Regions from separate parts of the Lysinibacillus sp. F12 genome, predicted to be linked through region 2. Evidence: riboswitches for the same ligand, from Rfam matches in the RefSeq annotation. Region 2 holds a riboswitch; each other region holds the start of a gene.
The links. A riboswitch is a leader RNA that binds a small molecule or an ion and turns the genes downstream of it on or off. The one in region 2 is predicted to bind lysine.
Positions count from the first base shown of each region.

Region 1: it holds a riboswitch for lysine, as region 2 does, so the genes downstream of both, AC3CH7_RS07340 (transporter substrate-binding domain-containing protein) here and AC3CH7_RS16430 (transporter substrate-binding domain-containing protein) in region 2, are expected to answer to the same signal.
Region 3: it holds a riboswitch for lysine, as region 2 does, so the genes downstream of both, AC3CH7_RS12745 (aspartate kinase) here and AC3CH7_RS16430 (transporter substrate-binding domain-containing protein) in region 2, are expected to answer to the same signal.

Region 1 covers NZ_JBYMLP010000002.1:52,564-54,836, reverse strand. The annotation lists gene AC3CH7_RS07345 (amino acid ABC transporter permease) at 1-217, opposite strand, end outside; gene AC3CH7_RS07340 (transporter substrate-binding domain-containing protein) at 387-1,244, opposite strand; lysine riboswitch at 1,363-1,549, opposite strand; gene odhB (2-oxoglutarate dehydrogenase complex dihydrolipoyllysine-residue succinyltransferase) at 1,847-2,273, opposite strand, start outside.
Region 2 covers NZ_JBYMLP010000003.1:488,190-490,462, reverse strand. The annotation lists gene AC3CH7_RS16430 (transporter substrate-binding domain-containing protein) at 1-823, opposite strand, end outside; lysine riboswitch at 942-1,128, opposite strand; gene odhB (2-oxoglutarate dehydrogenase complex dihydrolipoyllysine-residue succinyltransferase) at 1,426-2,273, opposite strand, start outside.
Region 3 covers NZ_JBYMLP010000002.1:1,142,438-1,144,710, forward strand. The annotation lists gene AC3CH7_RS12745 (aspartate kinase) at 1-1,176, opposite strand, end outside; lysine riboswitch at 1,308-1,486, opposite strand; gene uvrC (excinuclease ABC subunit UvrC) at 1,582-2,273, opposite strand, start outside.

The sequences.
Region 1 (2,273 bases), on a different contig from region 2:
ATTCAACATAGCATGTGAGTATAAAATTAATAAGCTTTAAGCTATAAAATTTCACACCTTTTTTACGAACTGGAATCGTATGCATAATTCCGATGAAAAATCCGATAAATGCACCAATAATTGTACTTATAGTCGAAATCAGTAACGTATAATACGCACCTCGTAAAAACATTTGCCAGTTGTTTTCAATAATTGAAAGTATCCATTCAAGACTCATGATGTTCCTCCTTACAATGTCATGTTGCTTGCTATCTTTTTCGTGCCCTAGCTTTTTCTACTAGTCTATGATTTATTTCGCTAGGACATTATCATTATGTAGAGAGGTTCTCATTTTAATAATGATGAAATGATAGTGCACGGACTAGCAACTAGTCCGTGCCATTTTTTTATTGTGCTGCTGGTTGCTGAGAAATAGCTTCTTCCATTATCGCTTGACGATCATCTTCAGAAATACCTTTTAGGATTTCATTGATTTTTTCTAGATTAGCATCATCTTTACGTAAGCCTACAGCAATCGAAGTATTTGAAAGATCTGTATCAAAGCCTTCTTCAAATGCTACGTATGTGAATTTATCGTTGGCAGCTGCCGCAGAAATTCCTTCAGGACGTTCGGCTACATATCCATCAATTTTGCCTGCCTCTAAAGCTACACGCATCGCTGGGAAGCTTTCCATTGCTGTTTGTTTATTGACACCTTTAATTTGATCAATCACATTGTAGTTGGAAGTATTCAGTTGTGATGTAATTTTTGCGCCAGAGAAATCTTGGATTGATTTGACACCTTCATATTTACTACCTTTTTTAATAACCATTACAAAATCAGAAGTATAGTAGTTTTCAGTAAAATCAATTGTTTTCTTACGTTCTTCTGTTGGCGACATTCCCGCGATGATTGCATCAATTTTATTAGATTGTAGCGCTGGTACTAAGCCGTCCCATTCCAATTTGACGATCACTAATTCTTTGCCTAAACCTTCAGCGATTTTTTTCGCCATTTGTACATCATAGCCACCTGCATACTCTGCGTTATCTGCAATTTTTACTGCTCCATTTGCATCGTTTTGCTGTGTCCAGTTGAATGGTGGGTAGCCCGCCTCCATTCCAATTCGGAATTCACCGCCGCCTTCTTCTTTATCTGCGCCAGCATCACCTGAACTACTTTCTTTTTTGTCACTAGTGCCACATGCAGCTAGCACAATTGCCGTCATGATAGAGATCATTACTAACAACCATTTTCTTTTCATGAAAAACTCCCCTTTTCTGTAAAAAAATAAGACAACTGTACGAAAAAAGACCTAAGTCTTGTGAACTTAGGTCTTACCTTTTATGACAGTTGCCCAAATCCTCACTAGTATTCCATGTTTCCGAGATAGCACAACCTAGTAAACCTGGAAATGAATTTACTAGGACAGTCCTGCACTTATTCACTGCAGACCCAGCATAAAAGTACGAGCTCCTTTTATACTTCGGCGATATTTCCTTCTTCATTGCGTCTTTGTTTGCTTGTACTCAACAATGAACTAATAAATACCGCGCCTCTACCTCACTGATGTTTGTTAGTGAGGTTTGTTTATTTAATTGATATTTAGATACTACTATAAAACTAGTATGTACGTCAAGAGAGTTTTATCATTTTTCTGACTAATGACAATATTAGGGTATTATGCTTGCCCTATCCATTATTAATCTACGTATTTTTATCCATATATCTGCTGGAAAACAACATATTTTTACTACCTATTCTTTTTATACTAAGTAAATAGTTTTGGATTATCAAAATTACTAATGACTTTAGTGATACAGAAGCCAAGAAAAAACCCTGCAAAGTTTGCAGGGTTTAAAGGAATTATGAATTTAATAATAAATCTTCAGGATTTTCGATTAACTCTTTAACTGTTTTTAAGAATCCTACAGAATCTTTTCCATCGATGATACGGTGATCGTAAGAAAGTGCTACATACATCATTGGACGGATTTGAACTTCACCATTTACTGCAACCGGACGGTTTACAATGGAGTGCATACCTAAAATACCAGCTTGCGTACCGTTCATAATTGGTGTTGACATTAATGAACCGAATACACCACCATTTGTGATTGTGAATGATCCACCAGCCATGTCATTTAAGCCTAATTTTTTATCACGAGCTTTTGTCGCTAAGTTAGCGATATCTTTTTCGATTTCTGCAAAGTTTTTGCTATTCGCATCGCGTACAACTGGTACTACTAAACCTTCTTCAGTTGATACTGCAATACCGATATCAAAGAAGTTA
Region 2 (2,273 bases):
CCATTATCGCTTGACGATCATCTTCAGAAATACCTTTTAGGATTTCATTGATTTTTTCTAGATTAGCATCATCTTTACGTAAGCCTACAGCAATCGAAGTATTTGAAAGATCTGTATCAAAGCCTTCTTCAAATGCTACGTATGTGAATTTATCGTTGGCAGCTGCCGCAGAAATTCCTTCAGGACGTTCGGCTACATATCCATCAATTTTGCCTGCCTCTAAAGCTACACGCATCGCTGGGAAGCTTTCCATTGCTGTTTGTTTATTGACACCTTTAATTTGATCAATCACATTGTAGTTGGAAGTATTCAGTTGTGATGTAATTTTTGCGCCAGAGAAATCTTGGATTGATTTGACACCTTCATATTTACTACCTTTTTTAATAACCATTACAAAATCAGAAGTATAGTAGTTTTCAGTAAAATCAATTGTTTTCTTACGTTCTTCTGTTGGCGACATTCCCGCGATGATTGCATCAATTTTATTAGATTGTAGCGCTGGTACTAAGCCGTCCCATTCCAATTTGACGATCACTAATTCTTTGCCTAAACCTTCAGCGATTTTTTTCGCCATTTGTACATCATAGCCACCTGCATACTCTGCGTTATCTGCAATTTTTACTGCTCCATTTGCATCGTTTTGCTGTGTCCAGTTGAATGGTGGGTAGCCCGCCTCCATTCCAATTCGGAATTCACCGCCGCCTTCTTCTTTATCTGCGCCAGCATCACCTGAACTACTTTCTTTTTTGTCACTAGTGCCACATGCAGCTAGCACAATTGCCGTCATGATAGAGATCATTACTAACAACCATTTTCTTTTCATGAAAAACTCCCCTTTTCTGTAAAAAAATAAGACAACTGTACGAAAAAAGACCTAAGTCTTGTGAACTTAGGTCTTACCTTTTATGACAGTTGCCCAAATCCTCACTAGTATTCCATGTTTCCGAGATAGCACAACCTAGTAAACCTGGAAATGAATTTACTAGGACAGTCCTGCACTTATTCACTGCAGACCCAGCATAAAAGTACGAGCTCCTTTTATACTTCGGCGATATTTCCTTCTTCATTGCGTCTTTGTTTGCTTGTACTCAACAATGAACTAATAAATACCGCGCCTCTACCTCACTGATGTTTGTTAGTGAGGTTTGTTTATTTAATTGATATTTAGATACTACTATAAAACTAGTATGTACGTCAAGAGAGTTTTATCATTTTTCTGACTAATGACAATATTAGGGTATTATGCTTGCCCTATCCATTATTAATCTACGTATTTTTATCCATATATCTGCTGGAAAACAACATATTTTTACTACCTATTCTTTTTATACTAAGTAAATAGTTTTGGATTATCAAAATTACTAATGACTTTAGTGATACAGAAGCCAAGAAAAAACCCTGCAAAGTTTGCAGGGTTTAAAGGAATTATGAATTTAATAATAAATCTTCAGGATTTTCGATTAACTCTTTAACTGTTTTTAAGAATCCTACAGAATCTTTTCCATCGATGATACGGTGATCGTAAGAAAGTGCTACATACATCATTGGACGGATTTGAACTTCACCATTTACTGCAACCGGACGGTTTACAATGGAGTGCATACCTAAAATACCAGCTTGCGTACCGTTCATAATTGGTGTTGACATTAATGAACCGAATACACCACCATTTGTGATTGTGAATGATCCACCAGCCATGTCATTTAAGCCTAATTTTTTATCACGAGCTTTTGTCGCTAAGTTAGCGATATCTTTTTCGATTTCTGCAAAGTTTTTGCTATTCGCATCGCGTACAACTGGTACTACTAAACCTTCTTCAGTTGATACTGCAATACCGATATCAAAGAAGTTATTTAAATGAATTTCATCGCCAGAGATTTGAGCGTTTACGTATGGGTATTTTTTCAGTGCTGCAACAACAGCTTTAGTGAAGAATGACATGAAACCAAGTTTGATGTCGTTTGCTTTCACAAACTCTTCTTGTTTACGTTTACGAAGTGCCATGATGTTTGTCATGTCAATTTCGTTGAATGTTGTTAACATTGCTGTTGATTGTTTAACTTCTAATAAACGTTTTGCAATTGTTTGACGACGACGGCTCATTTTTTCAATCGTTACACGGTCAGAATTAGCTGCTGGTGTGAATACAACTGGGCCACCTGTAGTTGCTACTGGTGTAGGTGCTGCTACTACTGGTGCTGTACCATGTGCCGCTACATCTTGTACACGTACACGGCCTTGTGGATCTACTGGTGATACCGCTGCAAGGTCAA
Region 3 (2,273 bases), on a different contig from region 2:
CGCACGAATCATTTCATCCTGCGGAACTACAACAGACACTTTAATTTCCGAGGTGCTGACCATCTTCACAGGGATATTTTCACGACGTAACCGGTCGAACATACGGGCAGCGACACCTGGATTAGAAACCATACCAGAGCCAACAATAGAAACTTTTGCTAATCCAATTTCGAAATCAGCAAAGCTAAAGCCAAGCGATACTTTACTGTCCTCTAAAACACGTAATGCTTCCGCAAATTCTTCTTTCAAAATTGAAAAGGACACAGTTGGTTTTAATCCATCAATAATGGCTTGAACAATAATATCCACGTTGATGCGATTTTCAGCAAGAGTTGAAAATATATCCGCTAATGAAGCACCCGAATATGCATCATAGCCAATTGTTAAACGAATAACATCTGATTCAAAGGCAACACCACGAACTATTAAATTTTTCTCCATCTCTACTTCCTCCTTCAATAAAGTACCTACTGACTCCACTAAACTAGAGCGTATGATAACTGGTATTTGAAACTTTTTAGCTAACTCAACTGCACGTGGATGTATGACCTGTGATCCTAAATGAGCTATCTCTAACATTTCATCATAGGAAATTTCCTGTAGTTTTTGTGCCTGTACAACAAAGCGTGGATCTGCTGTATACACACCGTCAACATTCGTATATATGTCTGTCCGCTCGGCATCTAATGCAACAGCAAGTGCGACGGCTGTCGTTTCGGTCCCACCTTTCCCAAGCGTTGTTATATTGTGGTCATTGTCAATGCCTTGATCTCCAGCAATAACGACGATTTGTCCTTGCATTAAATGTTCTTCGATACGACTAACATCGATATGATCTATCCGTGCATGACTATACATATGATCCGTGTAAATACCAGCCTGCCAGCCTGTTAATGACACCGCATTATAGCCAGCTTCTTGTAACGCAATGGCAAAGACTGAGCTTGATAGCTGAGAGCATGAAGACACAACTGCATCTAATTCACGTTTTGACACATCATCTGTGAAATGAAGTACGCTCATTTTCACGTCTTGTATCGTTTGTCTCATTGCAGCTACTACTACTACCACATCGAAACCTCTATCTTTTTCAGCAATCGCTTTTCGTACAGCCTCTTGAATTTGTTCGGGTGATGCTAATGCAGCCCCTCCAAATTTCATCACTATTCTAGACATTTCTTTTGTTCTCCTTTCCAGTCTGGTAATTCACCTAATATAAGGTGTAAAACAGCCTCTAGAAAACTAAAAGGCAGCCTTCACAAAACGTGAAAGCTGCCTCTAACATGTACAATAAATGAAACTTGCGCATGTGTGATAGCTCTCCGAAACTAGTAGAATCGACAGTCTTACATTTCTTAAATGCAAAACCAGTACAACAGTGGAAACAACATTACTGTACTTCGGCAAGCTCCCCTTTCACGCAATGTCTTAGGATTTGTTCATCCTCTATTGCGCTACTTTTGAATCTTGCACCTCTATCATCACCTTAAAAGTGAATGTATTAAATTTATGTTCGCCCTCATTAAAACAAGTGGGCTGTTAACATTGGACAACAATGTTATTTATAACCTTAGCATATGTCTATTCCTTTGACAATGACTCCTGCTGAAAATAGGCATAAATATGACTTGCTAAATTAGCTGGCATCCCGGCTTCCTGTAAAGCCAGCTCACTAGCCTCACGTATTTTCTTAACGGACCCAAAGTGTTTAAGTAGCTGCTGTTTTCGTTTTGGACCGACACCCTCAATTTGATCCAGCACAGATTGGATAGCATGCTTTTCATGCTGTTGACGTAAAAAGGTAATCGCAAAACGGTGGACTTCATCTTGAATTCGTTGTAATAAATAAAAACCGTCACTTGTACGTTTTAAGGCAATGACCTCGGGCGGATCACCAAACAATAGTTGCGATGTATTATGCTTGTCATCCTTTGCTAAACCAGCAATAGGTATAACAAGTCCTAGCTCATCCTCTAATACTTCTCGTGCTACTTCCATTTGACCTTTACCACCATCTATTAGCACTAAATCTGGTAGTGGAAGACCTTCCTTCAAAACACGAATATAGCGCCGGCGAATGACCTCTTGCATAGCACCATAATCATCATGCTTAGCTGCTGTCCGAGTTTTATATTTGCGATATTCCTTTTTGGCAGGCTTGCCATCAATGAAAACAACCATTGCAGATACTGCGTCCGTTCCATGCATATGACTATTATCAAAAGCTTCAATTCGTAATGGTGTCGTTATACCCATTGCATCGCCTAGTGCCT